DNA from 2 places in the Photobacterium atrarenae genome. Region 1 is predicted to be linked to the other one. Evidence: predicted binding sites of a transcription regulator. Region 1 holds the regulator's gene; the other holds the start of a gene.

The links. Region 1 encodes CRP, which controls carbon source genes, mostly activating them, when cyclic AMP is high. Its sites were predicted from a motif close to TGTGANNNNNNTCACA; they were not measured.
Region 2: a site for CRP is predicted at 3,767-3,782, ahead of nagE (N-acetylglucosamine-specific PTS transporter subunit IIBC). Genes of this name have one in related genera too.

The regions. Positions count from the first base shown of each region.
Region 1 covers NZ_CP101508.1:243,669-251,212, reverse strand. Annotated here, with positions in the region: gene NNL38_RS01210 (ABC transporter ATP-binding protein) at 1-704, shown strand, start outside; gene NNL38_RS01205 (TIGR02444 family protein) at 697-1,197, shown strand; gene NNL38_RS01200 (hydrolase) at 1,248-2,225, shown strand; gene NNL38_RS01195 (YheU family protein) at 2,322-2,540, shown strand; gene NNL38_RS01190 (phosphoribulokinase) at 2,649-3,518, shown strand; gene NNL38_RS01185 (OsmC family protein) at 3,581-3,985, opposite strand; gene crp (cAMP-activated global transcriptional regulator CRP) at 4,259-4,891, shown strand; gene NNL38_RS01175 (hypothetical protein) at 5,114-5,332, shown strand; gene NNL38_RS01170 (DUF1338 domain-containing protein) at 5,423-6,217, opposite strand; gene astD (succinylglutamate-semialdehyde dehydrogenase) at 6,264-7,544, opposite strand, start outside.
Region 2 covers NZ_CP101508.1:877,015-884,558, reverse strand. Annotated here, with positions in the region: gene fur (ferric iron uptake transcriptional regulator) at 1-225, shown strand, start outside; gene glnS (glutamine--tRNA ligase) at 310-1,974, opposite strand; gene nagE (N-acetylglucosamine-specific PTS transporter subunit IIBC) at 2,153-3,649, opposite strand; gene nagB (glucosamine-6-phosphate deaminase) at 3,902-4,702, shown strand; gene nagA (N-acetylglucosamine-6-phosphate deacetylase) at 4,713-5,849, shown strand; gene nagC (DNA-binding transcriptional regulator NagC) at 5,853-7,070, shown strand; gene NNL38_RS04365 (cation:proton antiporter domain-containing protein) at 7,274-7,544, shown strand, end outside.

The sequences.
Region 1 (7,544 bases):
CCGAGCAACAGCTGCGCGACTACCTCGGCAGTTTTGGCTTTCAGGGTGACAAAGCCTTAGAGCCGGTCGGCCCGTTCTCCGGCGGCGAGAAAGCCCGCCTGGTGCTGGCCCTGATTGTATGGCAGCGCCCGAACCTGCTGCTGCTCGATGAGCCGACCAACCACCTGGATCTCGACATGCGCCAGGCCCTGACCCTGGCCCTGCAATCCTATGACGGCGCTATGGTCATCGTCAGCCACGACCGTTATCTGCTGCGGGCGACCACCGATGATCTCTACCTGGTGCACGATCAACAGGTCGAGCCGTTCAACGGCGATCTGCACGACTACCACAAATGGCTGACCGAGCAACAGCGCAGCGAACGCCGCGAACAGCAGGCGACCAAACCGGAAACCAACAAAGACCACAGCGCCGCCTCGCGCAAAGAGCAAAAGCGACTGGAAGCAGAGTTTCGAAAACAAACCGCGCCGCTGCGCAAACAGATCGACAAACTCGACCAGCAGATGGAAAAACTGATGGCTCAGATCAGCGACGCCGAAGCCCAGCTGTCTGACCCGAGCATTTATGACACGGAGAACAAAGCCCGCCTCAACGAGCAACTGCAACGCCAGGGCGATGCCAAATCGGCGCTCGAAGACATGGAGATGACCTGGATGGATCTGCAGGAGCAGCTGGAAGCTATGGAAGCCGAGTTCAATGGCTGACGCCAAATCCCACACTCAGCCCCAGGCTCAGCCGCATGATCAGACCCGGCCCGATCCGGCCGGGTTCTGGCCTTTTTGCCTCGCGCACTATGTCCGCCCCGGCGTCGAACCAGCCTGCCTGACGCTGCAAGAGCGCTACCGCGGTAATGTCAATCTGGCCTTGCTACTACACTGGCTCGACACCCAGGCGCAGGCCCTGCCCGAACACGGACAGGATCAACTGTGCCAGGCACTAAGCGAGACCGAGTCGCTGCTCACCCCCTACCGGGCCATGCGCCGCGCACTCAAACCCCAGCTCGACCGCCCGGGCTATCAGCAGCTGCTCGACTTTGAACTCACCTTAGAAAAACGCCAGCAACAAGCACTGCTCGACCAGCTGGCGCAGCTGCCCTTGCGCCGGGAGGCCTCTGCCAGCAACCTGCAACAGTACGCCCGCACCCTGGCCGTACCGCTTGATCTGCTCCGCCGGCTTCAGGGCTACGACGCAATCTGAGCCGCAGTTGTGCTATAACACCAAGAACTCAACTCAATCAGCCAGCACCCATGACTCCTTTTGAACCGGCCAGTGGCCTGCGCAACGCCCATCTGCAAACCCTGCTGCCGCGCCTGTTGCGGCGTACCCCGCTCTTTACCCCGCAAACTCAGCGGATTGAAACCCCGGACGGGGATTTTCTCGATCTCGCCTGGACCGGCCCCAGTGACAGCTATCCGGGTGATCAGCCGATCCTGGTGCTGTTTCATGGCCTGGAAGGCAGCTTTCACAGTCCGTATGCCAACGGCCTGCTCTATGCGGCAAAACGCCGGGGCTGGCTCGGGGTAATGATGCACTTTCGCGGCTGCAGCGGCGAGATCAATCGCCTGGCACGCAGTTACCACTCAGGCGAGACCAGTGATGCGACTTTCTTCCTGCGCTGGCTACGACAGCAGTTTCCCGACAACCCACTGTGGGGCGTCGGCGTCTCGCTCGGCGGCAACATGCTGGTCAACTACCTGGCCGAGCATCAAGATCGCAGCGAGCTTGCCGCAGCCCAGGTGATCTCCCCGCCGCTGAACCTGGCGTCCTGCTCGGCACGGATCGAACAGGGCTTCTCACGGCTCTACCAGCAATACCTGCTCGGCTCGATGAAGAAAAACCTCAGCCAGAAAGTCCTGGCGCTGCCGGAGGAGATGCCGCTGGCCCTCGAGCAGGTCGATGCCATCCGCTCCCTGCGCCAGTTCGACGACAGGGTCACCGCCCCCCTGCACGGCTTCAAAGATGCCGAGGACTACTACCGCCAGTGCAGCGGGCTCGACAAGCTCCAGCACATCACCATCCCGCTGCGGATCATCCATGCCGCCGACGATCCGTTTATGACCCCGGCCGTGATCCCGCGCTCCCCCTTGCCTGACAACATTGACTACCACCTCAGTCCATATGGCGGCCATGTCGGGTTCGTCGCCGGATCGTGGAACAAGCCACAGTTCTGGCTTGAACACACCGTCCCGGCCTGGTTTGAAGCCCGTACTGGGCACAGCACCTGAACCCGTCGCGCTCAAACCATGGGATGAGAACTCTACAAGCGATGAAATTGTCAATATAATCGACGTAGTATCTGACATTGCGCGTAGAGTTTTACCATGATTATTCCCTGGCAAGAGATCGACCCGGACACCCTGACCAACCTGATTGAGCACTTCGTGCTGCGTGAGGGCACCGATTACGGTGAGCAGGAGCTCAGCATGCGCGAGAAGGTCAGCCACGTGCGCCAGCAACTGCAGAGCGGCGAAGCGGTGATTGTGTTCTCCGAGCTGCATGAAACGGTCGATATCAAACTTCGCCGCCAACTGGGTACGTAACGTTCCGCGATCGCGGCAGATCCCCTGCAATTTTGACAATCCGGCTTGACCTGCCCCCTGCTCGCCTGTTAATAACTCTTTCCGTTATTGTTAACGACAGGGTTTGTCATGTCTGCAAAACATCCAATTATTGCAGTTACGGGGTCTTCGGGCGCCGGAACGTCGACCACTTCCGAAGCCTTTCGCAAAATGTTCAACATGATGGGCATCAATGCGGCCTGGCTGGAAGGCGACAGCTTCCACCGCTTCACCCGTCCGGAAATGGACGTCGAGATCCGCAAGGCAAAAGAACAAGGCCGGCACATCAGTTACTTTGGTCCCCAGGCCAATGACTTTGCCCAGTTGGAGAACTTTTTCCGCCAGTACGGCGACGACGGCAGCGGGAAATTTCGCCGCTATCTCCACACCTTTGACGAAGCCGTGCCCTATAACCAGATGCCGGGCACCTTCACGCCCTGGCAGGATCTGCCGGAAAATACCAATGTGTTGTTCTATGAAGGGCTGCACGGTGGGGTGGTGGATGGCGATGTCAACGTCGCCCAACATGTGGATTTGCTGATCGGCATGGTGCCGATCGTTAACCTGGAATGGATCCAGAAAATTGTCCGCGATACCCGCGACCGCGGCCACTCCCGGGAAGCGGTGATGGAGTCGGTGGTCCGCTCGATGGATGATTACCTCAACTACATCACCCCGCAGTTCTCCCGCACCCACATCAACTTCCAGCGGGTCCCGACGGTCGACACGTCCAACCCGTTTACCGCCAAGGCGATCCCCAGCCTGGACGAGAGCTTTGTGGTGATCCGTTTCCGCGGCATCAAAAATGTCGATTTCCCGTATCTGCTGGCAATGATCCAAGGCTCGTTCATGTCGCGCCACAATACCCTGGTAGTGCCGGGCGGCAAGATGAGTTTCGCCATGGAGCTGATCATGCGGCCCCTGATCCAACAGCTGATCGAAACCGGGAAGATTGGCTAAGCCAACGACGGCCCTGTCACCGGGACGTGACAAGAAGGCAGCCCTTCTCGTCACGTCTCCGTTTAGGCCGGAACCACTTCCCAGGAGTGGGTCATTTCCACCCCTTCGCCCAGCATCAGGCACACCGAGCAGTATTTCTCCAGCGAATCGGCTACAGTCTTGGCAACCAGGGCTTCATCTAAGTCGTGACCGGTGACCACAAAATGCAGGTTAGCCGTGGTAAAAATCCGCGGTGCCTGCTCCCGGCGCTCGGAGGAAATTTGCGCTTCACAGCCGGTAATTTTCTGGCCGGCAGATTTTAGCCCGTCCACCACATCAACCGAGCTGCAGCCACCGGCGGCCATCAGCACCAGCTCCATCGGGCTCGGTGCGGTCGCCCCGCCATTGCCATCCATCACCACACTGTGGCCGGAGTTGGACTGACCTAAAAACGTCATCTCTTCGACCCATTTCACTCGCGATTGCATTGCTTACTCCTTACTGCTGACAGGGGTTTCAGACACTATCTCACAAGTGTGTGATCATGTGCACAGTTACAACGGCAAAATGCCAATTTCAGATAGATCAATATCAAGAAAAACCCGGCGAAAAAAGATAAACTCTCAACTAATTATTCACGTGAGCTTGCAGCCCAGCGGCTGACTGGCATATCCTAGTCGGCGAACAATGTTATTGTGATGCCCAGCCGCGAATTATAGGGATGTCATTGCTGGGCAACAAACGCAGAGGAAGTTAGTAATATGGTTCCAGGTAAACCTCAAACAGATCCAACGCTAGAGTGGTTTCTTTCCCATTGCCACATCCACAAATACCCGTCAAAGAGCACTTTGATCCATGCCGGCGAGAAAGCAGAAACACTCTACTACATCGTCAAGGGTTCTGTTGCCGTATTGATCAAGGATGAAGAAGGCAAGGAGATGATCCTGTCTTACCTCAACCAGGGCGACTTCATTGGCGAGCTGGGCCTGTTCGAAGAAGGCCAGGAGCGTACCGCCTGGGTTCGTGCCAAGACCCCATGTGAAGTGGCTGAAATCTCCTTTAAGAAATTCCGTCAGCTGATCCAGGTCAACCCGGATATCCTGATGCGTCTTTCTGCGCAAATGGCGAGCCGCCTGCAAGTCACCAGCCAGAAAGTCGGTGACCTGGCCTTCCTGGATGTGACCGGTCGGATTGCCCAAACCCTGCTGAACCTGGCCAAGCAACCAGATGCCATGACCCACCCGGACGGTATGCAGATTAAGATCACGCGTCAGGAAATTGGTCAAATCGTCGGTTGTTCACGTGAAACCGTCGGCCGTATCCTGAAGATGCTGGAAGAACAAAACCTGATTTCAGCCCACGGCAAAACCATTGTCGTTTACGGCACTCGCTAAACGCCGACCGCTCAATCGTTCAAAAGCCGCACCCCGTGCGGCTTTTTTCATCGCCGTGATTTGGACCTAACTTCCGGCGCCTCTCCGCCCTTGCACTCTGCATATTTGCTGCTAAATTGAGCATATCAATGGGATCAGTATCCTCCGCCATTGCGGCCCGATAGCAACGCAGCAACTGGCGAACGATACCAACCACATCAACAAGCAGCGGAAAGTCACGATATGGATATCGAGCGTTTTGCCCCCAACACCAGCACAACACCACCAGCCGTTTTGCAGGCACTGCCCGCCACCATCGAGATGACCGGCTTTAGCGACCCGCGCCATTACCTGGAACAACAACCGCCGCTAGATCCCGAAAGCCGCCACCAGGATCAGGAAAGCGACTGGGTGCCACCACTCGACAACCAGCACGAGCCATTACCAACTTTACTCACTTAGAAAAAAACAGCCAGGGTAGTTACCTTACCCTGGCTGCTGAGTGCTCAGCGAAACGGTTCGCGCTTCGCCGGATATCTGATGATCACGCCATCACTGATTTGTACTTTCGAAGATCTTATCGGCTGATGCTTCGACAAAACCGCGATACAGCTCGCCATCTTCGGTCGGATAGCGCTTGGCGAACTCATAGAAGCCGCCCGGGATCTCACGGATCCCATCCAGGAAGCTCACCGGTACCCGATCGGCCATGGTCGATGACTGCTCCAGCAGCACTGCCGGGCTGCCTTTCACTTCACCGCCCGCTTCATTGATCGCAAAACCATTATGACGCAGCAAGTGATTCACCTCGCGTACCTCAGTAAACTGCTCCAACTGGTTGACGCTGACGGTAAAGTGGTTAGCACCAAAGCCATGGGCCGCAACCCAGCCGGCGTACTCACTTTCCGCCGACAACAGCTCATAGGTGGCATAATCGAGATCCCACAACCGGCCACCGTAGAGGAATGCCGGATCCTTCAGCGCCGCATCCGGCACCTGGTTCACCAGATCACGTACCGTCTGCTGCAGCAAGGATGAGAACTGACCCACCAGCAACTCACTGATAAACACCTTCGGCGCCGCCGGATTCGGGTGCTCGAAGTGCTCGGCATACAGCTTTTTCGCTTCGAAGTGGTACTTACCGCAAGGCTTATAGCCAATGGCGATAAATGGTGCCGCCAGACGATCCAGACCGACCTGCGGCAGGTTGAATGTCCGCAGCGCGATATGATCGTTGAGCAGGGGTTCATCTTCCTCGAGCAGGTCATGGACCTGCGCGGCTGATGGACACAAGCGCTGGGTATAATCCTGCCACAGCGCGTTAAACAATTGCTCGACCCTTTCCATGATACTTGTTCCCCTTACCTAATCGCGGTGTCGCGGCCGGCGCGACTTACATAGTGATCCCCGGCGACAATTGTGCCGGCAGTTCGGTGTGCTCGCCTTCCATTGAGGCCATCGGGTACGCACAGTAATCGGCGGCATAGTACGCGCTCGGACGCAGGTTACCGGAAGCGCCCGGACCACCGAACGGCGCATCACCGCTGGCCCCGGTCAGCTGACGGTTGCGATTCACAATCCCGGCACGAATATGGTCGATAAAGTACTGCCATTCATCGTCCTGGGTGCTGACCAGACCAGCTGACAGGCCATAGCGCGTGTCATTGGCCAGCTCAACCGCTTGCGCCAGATCGTCATAGCGTGCAACCTGCAGCAGCGGACCGAAGTATTCTTCATCCGGCAGCTCAGCAATCTTGCTGACTTCGATGATCCCCGGTGTCACCACCGCCCCCTGACCACGCTTGGCTTCCAGCAGCATCTCACCACCCAGCTCAACCAGGTTGGCCTGGGCACGGATAATGTTGTCCGCAGCTGCAACCGAGATCTGCGGGCCCATAAACGGCTGCGGTTCGGCAAACGGGCCATCAACGTTGAGCTGAGACGCCGCTTCAACCAGACGCGCCAAGACAGCATCACCTTCAGGGCCTTTCGGCAGGTACAGACGACGGGCACAGGTGCAACGCTGACCGGCACTGATAAAGGCCGACTGAATAATAGTGTAGACAGTGGCATCGAGCTCGCCATAATCTTTGGAGATCACCATCGGGTTGTTGCCGCCCATTTCCAGCGCCAGCATTTTACCCGGCTGACCGGCAAACTGACGGTGCAGGATATGGCCGGTATTGGCACTGCCGGTAAACAGCAGGCCGTCAATGCCATGTGAGCCCGCCAGGGCTTCACCGGTCGCACGCGCGCCCTGGACCAGGTTGATCACGCCATCCGGCAGGCCGGCCTGTTGCCACAGCTTCATGGTTTCTTCCGCCACTTTCGGCGTCAGATCCGACGGCTTGAAGACCACGGTGTTGCCCGCCAGCAAAGCCGGAACAATATGGCCGTTGGGCAGGTGGCCCGGGAAGTTGTACGGGCCGAAGACGGCCATTACGCCCAGCGGACGGTGGCGTAGCACGGCTTGGGTACCGCCGGCAACTTCTTTCTGCTTATAGCCTGTGCGCTCTTCATAGGCGCGCAGGGAAATGGCAATCTTGCCCACCATAGCGCCGGCTTCGGTGCGGGTTTCCCACAACGGCTTACCGGTTTCTTCGGCAATCGTCCGGGCAATGTGCTCGCTGTTCTCTTTCACCAACTCAGCAAACCGTTCAACAATTGCCCGGCG
Region 2 (7,544 bases), 630 kb from region 1:
GGTGGTAAATCTGTTTTTGAACTCGCAACGCAACACCACCACGATCACCTGGTCTGCCTGGACTGCGGCAAAGTAATTGAGTTTTCAGATGATCTCATTGAAGAGCGGCAAAAAGATATTGCAGCCAGCTTTAATGTCAAGCTGACCAACCACAGCCTGTACCTGTACGGCCACTGCATGGAAGGCGATTGCAGCAAGCACCCCGAGCTGCACGACCGCAAATAACTTCCTGCCCTCTTGTGCTTACCTGAGCGCACAAGACATAAAAAAACCAGCCATTTGGCTGGTTTTTTATATTCTCAATCAAGCCTAGTCGCCGATCTTGGCCCAGGTATCGCGCAGGCCGACCGTGCGGTTAAACACCAGGTTCTCTGAGTTTGAGTCTTTGCTGTCGGCACAGAAGTAACCCGTCCGCTCAAATTGGAACGCTTTCTCAGCTTCCGCTTTCGCCAACGACGGCTCAACAAAACCGTGTTTCACTTGCAGTGATTCCGGATTGATCACCGCAACGAAGTCATCCGCTGCGCCCGGATTCGGTACCGTGAACAGACGATCGTAGAGGCGGAACTCTGCCGGCAGTGCAGCTGCAGCAGAAACCCAGTGGATCACCCCTTTCACCTTACGGCCGTCCGCCGGGTTTTTCCCCAGGGTATCTTGATCGTAAGTGCAGTAAATCGTGGTGATGTTGCCGTCTTCATCTTTGTCGATGCGCTCAGCTTTAATCACATAGGCACCGCGCAAACGCACTTCCTTGCCCAGTACCAGACGCTTGTACTTCTTGTTCGCTTCCTCGCGGAAGTCTTCGCGCTCAATGTACACTTCGCGGCTAAACGGCACCTGACGGCTGCCCATCTCCGGCTTGTTCGGGTGATTGGCCACCTCCAGCAGCTCAGGCTCACCGTCAAAGTTTTCAATCACTACTTTGATTGGATCCAGCACCGCCATCGCACGCGGGGCGTTTTCGTTCAGGTCGTCACGAATACAGGACTCCAACGAGCTCATCTCGATGGTGTTATCCTGCTTGGTCACCCCAATTCGCTTACAGAACTCGCGGATCGAAGCCGGCGTGAAGCCACGACGACGCAGGCCCGAAATCGTTGGCATCCGTGGGTCATCCCAGCCAGAAACCAGATTTTCAGTCACTAGCTGGTTCAGCTTACGCTTCGACATCACGGTGTATTCCAGGTTCAGACGGCTGAACTCATACTGGTGCGGGCGAGCATCGATGGTGATGTTATCCAGGACCCAGTCATACAGACGGCGGTTGTCCATAAACTCCAGGGTACAGATCGAGTGAGTGATCCCTTCAAGCGCATCCGAAATACAGTGGGTGAAATCGTACATCGGGTAGATGCACCACTTGTCGCCAGTCTGATGGTGAGTTGCGAAGCGCACGCGGTACAGCACCGGATCACGCATCACCATAAACGGTGACGCCATATCGATCTTGGCGCGCAGGCACATCTTTCCTTCTTCCACTTCGCCACTTTTCATCGACTCGAACAGCGCCAGGCTTTCTTCGACCGGGCGATCGCGGTAAGGGCTTGGCTTACCCGGCTCAGTCAAGGTACCACGGAACTCGCGGATCTGTTCAGGGCTTAACTCATCAACATAGGCTAAGCCTTTTTGAATCAATTCAATTGCAAACCCGTACAGCTGGTCGAAGTAGTTTGATGAGTAACAGATCTCACCGTCCCACTCAAAGCCCAGCCAGTTCACATCGTTTTTAATCGACTCAACGTATTCGATGTCTTCTTTCTCAGGGTTGGTATCATCAAAACGAAGATTACACTGGCCCTGATAGTCCTGAGCTATGCCGAAGTTCAAGCAGATGGATTTTGCATGACCGATATGCAGGTAGCCATTCGGCTCCGGCGGGAATCGGGTATGAACGCTTGTATGTTTGCCACTGGCTAGATCCGCATCGATGATCTGGCGGATAAAGTTAGTTGGACGAGCTTCAGACTCACTCATCAAAGACACCTCGTGTGCTTACAGGATTTGGGATTCTCTATGATCCATAAATATGGGTCACGACTCAACAAATAGTATGCATTGTTTGTCGATATGGATAAAAAAACCCCGCCGAAGCAGGGTTTCTTGAAAGATATCGCCAGTAAATCCTGTCGATTATAGTCAGGGAAGCAGACGCTTAAGGCAGTTTCACCGAAGAAAGATCTTCTGAAGCCGGAATTTTCTTCATCTCCCCGGCAACAATCTCCGCCAGTGGACCCAGAATCACCTGCAGGTTGTTGGTTCCCAGCTTCACAACCCCCATCGCGCCCAGCGCTTTCAGGGTTTTCTCATCAGCCAGGCTGCTGTCTTTCAGTGTCAAACGCAGACGCGTAATACAGGCATCAATGTTTTCCAGGTTGCCGTGGCCGCCCAACGCTTTCAGGTATTGCTTGGCCAGTTCACCGGTTTCTTGTGAGCCTGTCGCTGCACTGTCTTCAGTGCCCTCATCATCATCTTCACGGCCCGGCGTTTTCAGGTTGAACTTCACAATCACCGTACGGAAGATGACATAGTACAGTGCGAAGAACACCAGCCCCTGGACAATCAGCATGTACCAGTTCACCGCCAGCGGGTTACGCGTCGACAGGAACAGGTCGACAAAACCAGCCGAGAAACCAAAGCCAGCAATCCACTGCATTGAAGCGGCAATGTAAACCGACAGGCCTGCCAGCAGCGCGTGCAGCACATACAGTGCCGGCGCCAGGAACATAAAGGCAAATTCCAGCGGCTCAGTGACACCCGTGAAGAAAGAGGCGAAACCAGCGGCAATCATAATAGATGCAACTTTCTCTTTATTCTTGGCTTTAGCTGTATGGTACATCGCCAGCGCCGCCCCCGGCAGACCGAACATCATAATCGGGAAGAAACCAGCCTGATACATCCCGGTCACACCAGGAACGGCAGTCCCCTCAGCCAATGATTTCGCGCCACCGAGGAAGTTAGGAATATCATTAATCCCGGCAACATCAAACCAGAACACAGAGTTCAGCGCATGGTGCAGACCCACAGGGATCAGCAAACGGTTGAAGAAGGCATAAACCCCGGCACCTGCTTCGCCCAGTCCCTGAATCGCTTCACCGAAGGAAACCAATCCACCGTACACCGTCGGCCAGATGAACATCAGCACAAACGCCATGAAAATACCGGCTACAGACATCAGAATCGGGACCAGGCGCTTACCGGAAAAGAAGGCCAGGGCTTTATGCAGCTCAACATGGGAATAACGGTTATAGATTTCTGCTGCCACAATACCGACCAGAATACCGACAAACTGGTTCTTAATCTTGCCAAAGGCCGCCGGAACTTCGCTCAGTTCAAGTCCCTGAATCTGTGCAACTGTACCCGGTGCCAGCAGGGTGGTCACCACCAGGAAGCCAACAAAGCCGGACAATGCCGCCGCACCATCTTTGTCTTTCGACATCCCGTAGGCAACACCGACCGCGAACAGGACCGACATATTGTCGATAATGGCCGCACCCGCTTGGATCATAAAGGCCGCCACGGCACTGTTAGCCCCCCAGCCTGTTGGGTCAATCCAGTAGCCAACCCCCATCAGTATTGCTGCGGCAGGCAATGTGGCGACTGGCACCATCAACGCCTTACCGACTTTTTGAAAATATCCAAGAATATTCACCTTGATTCCCCCTGTGGTTTTCTCAGATGTCGTAGGGATAACTTATTTTAGCTATCCGATTAAGTTATCAGCAGTGTAAGAGATTAATTTTGACCCGCAAATTAAAACCTCAACAATTGTGATCATTATCACCAGCTCAGGCTATAGCTGAGCGATTTTGCTAGCCCGATCATAAAACTTATTTTATCATTCAAAACAAAGGATGAATCCGCTACGATTTTATTGTGTTTTCTACTGGAATGAGGTGTCACCGTGAGACTAATCCCACTGCAAGATGCGAAAGAAGTTGGACTGTGGTCAGCACGCTATATCGCTGATCGTATTAATAAATTTCGACCTACAGCTGAACGCCCATTTGTGCTGGGCCTGCCAACGGGCGGGACTCCGTTAGCAACATATAAACGCTTGATTGAGCTTTATAAAGCTGGAGAAGTAAGTTTCAAGCATGTGGTGACCTTCAACATGGATGAATACATCGGTATTCCGGCAGACCACCCGGAATCTTACCGGAGCTTCATGTTTAACAACTTCTTTAACCATATTGATATTCAAGAAGAAAACATCAACCTGCTGAACGGAAACACCGCAGATCACGAAGCTGAATGTCAGCGTTACGAAGCGAAAATTAAGTCCTACGGTCAGATCCACCTCTTCATGGGCGGCGTCGGCAACGACGGGCATATCGCCTTTAACGAACCGGCCTCTTCACTTTCTTCCCGGACCCGGATCAAAACTCTGACGGAAGACACGAGGATTGCCAATTCCCGCTTCTTTGAAGGCAACATCAACCAGGTTCCGAAATATGCCCTGACCATAGGCGTTGGTACCCTGCTCGATGCCAAAGAGATCATGATCCTGGTGACCGGTCATGCCAAAGCCCAGGCACTTGAAGCAGCGGTTGAAGGATCGGTCAACCATCTGTGGACGGTTTCCGCCCTGCAACTGCATCCGAAGTCCCTGATTGTTTGCGATGAACCATCCACTCAGGAGTTGAAAGTAAAAACTGTGAAGTACTTCCAGGAACTGGAAGCTGACAATATCAAACACCTGTAAGGAATTGTTCATGTACGCGCTGACCAACTGTCGTATTTTTACCGGGAGCGATGTGCTGAATCACCACGCCGTTATCATTGACGGCGTGAACATTCATGCTGTTTGCCCAGAAACTGAACTGCCTGAAGGCATTGAGGTTTATGATCTGGCTGGTGCCAACCTCACCCCTGGCTTTATTGATCTACAACTCAATGGTTGTGGCGGTGTCATGCTCAATGACGAGATCAACGCCGACACCATCCACACCATGCACCGCGCTAACCTGAAATCCGGCTGCACCAGCTTTCTGCCGACGCTGATCACCTCTTCTGATGAAGATATGAAAGCCGCGATCAAAGCCGCACGCGACTATCACAGCCAGTACCAGAATCACTCGCTCGGCCTGCACCTGGAAGGGCCTTACCTGAACGTGATGAAAAAAGGCATCCACAGTGTCGAGCATATTCGCCGCTCAGATGATGCGATGATCCGTACCCTGTGCGATAACGCCGACATTATCACCAAAGTCACCCTGGCACCGGAGCGCAACGATCACAGTCACATCCGCCAGTTGGCCGATGCCGGGATTATCGTTTCCGCCGGACATACCAATGCCACCTATGTTGAGGCCCGCCAAGGGTTTGAGTCCGGGATCACCTTTGCCACCCATCTGTTCAATGCCATGAGCCCGATTGCCGGTCGTGAACCAGGAATGGTCGGCGCCATTTACGATACCCCGGAAGTCTATACCGGCGTCATCGCCGATGGTTTCCATGTCGACTATGCCAACATTCGAATCGCCCATCGCCTGAAAGGCGATAAGCTGGTTCTGGTTACCGATGCAACTGCGCCTGCAGGAGCAGACATTGATCACTTTATTTTTGTCGGTAAGAAAGTATATTACCGGGGTGGCAAGTGCGTCGATGAAAACGGCACGCTTGGCGGCTCAGCACTGACCATGATTGAAGCGGTTCAAAACAGTGTTGAGCATGCAGGAATCGCCCTGGACGAGGCAGTACGCATGGCTACTCTGTATCCTGCCCGCGCGATCGGCGTGGACAAGACACTGGGGGCTATCAAAAAAGGCATGGTGGCTAACCTGGCTGTTTTTGATCGCGATTTCCACGTTCAGGCGACGGTTGTTAACGGCAATTACGAGCAGAACTAAACTATGACAGGCGGACAAATTGGTAATGTTGATCTGGTTAAACAGCTCAATAGTGCAGCAGTTTACAGACTCATTGACTTGCAAGGCCCTATTTCTCGAATTCAGGTCGCTGACGTCAGTCAGCTTGCGCCTGCGAGTGTGACAAAAATTACCCGCCAGTTGTTAGAGCGCGGCCTGATCAAAGAGGTCGCGCAGCAAGCTTCCACCGGTGGTCGCCGGGCTATTTCCCTGACCACCGAATCGACCCCGTTCCACGCCATCGCGATCCGTCTGGGTCGTGACTATATTGAGCTCACCATTTTTGATCTCAGCGGCAAGCATGTGGCCAGCGCTGCCCATCCGTTCGTTTACACCGACCAGCAGGCACTCACCGACGGCCTGATTGGTCACATCCGCCAGTTTATCGCGGACAATCAGGGCGTCATGCGTGAGCTGGTTGCATTTGGGATCACCCTGCCGGGCCTGATTGATCCGGAAAATGGTGTCGTTGAATACATGCCGCATATCGAGATCAGCCAGCCTTTCCCGCTGGGTACATTGATCCGCGACACGTTCGGCGTATCCTGTTTTGTCGGCAACGATATCCGCGGCCTGGCGCTTGCGGAACACTATTTTGGGGCCAGCCAGGACTGCAGCGATTCCATTCTGGTCAGCGTCCACCACGGCACCGGTTCAGGGATCATCGTCAATGGTCAGGTCTTCCTCGGCCATAACCGCAACGTCGGCGAAATCGGCCACATCCAAATTGATCCCCTCGGGGATAAATGCCAGTGCGGCAACTTCGGCTGCCTGGAGACCGTCGCTTCCGATCCGGCCATCATTCAGCAAGTCCAGAGCCGGCTCGATCAAGGCTACCCGAGCAGCTTACAGACGCTGGAAGAAGTCACCATGCCGGCCATCTGCGAGGCGGCCAACAAAGGGGATGAGCTGGCAAGCCAAGCCCTGATCAAAGTCGGTAATCACCTCGGGAAAGCCCTGGCGATGACGATTAATTTGTTCAACCCGCAAAAGATTGTAGTCGCCGGTCAGATCACAGGCGCCAAGGAGATTGTCTTCCCGGCAATCCGCCGTTGTATCGAAACCCAGTCACTGTCCACCTTCCATAAAGATCTGCCGATTGTCGCCTCTGAACTCTATCATCAGCCAACGATCGGTGCTTTTTCGATGATCAAGCGTGCGATGCTGAACGGGGTATTACTGCAACGCCTGCTGGAAGACTGATGTCATCCTGACCGGCGATAACCAGGCAACTCCCCATCCCACCAGCAATTAAATCGTAACAATTTAACGGGGGCATGTTCCGGACAGGCACATGCCCCTTATGCTATATTGCGCCGCAAAAATAATATCGCATACCGCCATCACGGCAGCGCTGAACGTGATTGGTTTTGTTATAACAGTAATTTAGGAACATCAGTCTCTCTATGGAACTCATTTACATCATTGCCGCTTTTCTGGCCGGCTACCTCGCGCTCAGATGCAAGCTCCCGCCACTGGTGGGATTTCTGGTCGCCGGTTTCGCCCTGAACTCTACGGGCTACCAATCGACTGAAGTACTCTCGACCCTGGCCGATCTGGGGGTCACACTCCTGCTGTTCTCGATTGGCCTGAAACTCGACATCAAAACCCTGCTGGCAAAAGAAATCTGGGGCGGCGCCACCCTGCATAACCTGCTGACCACCGGGCTGTTCACCC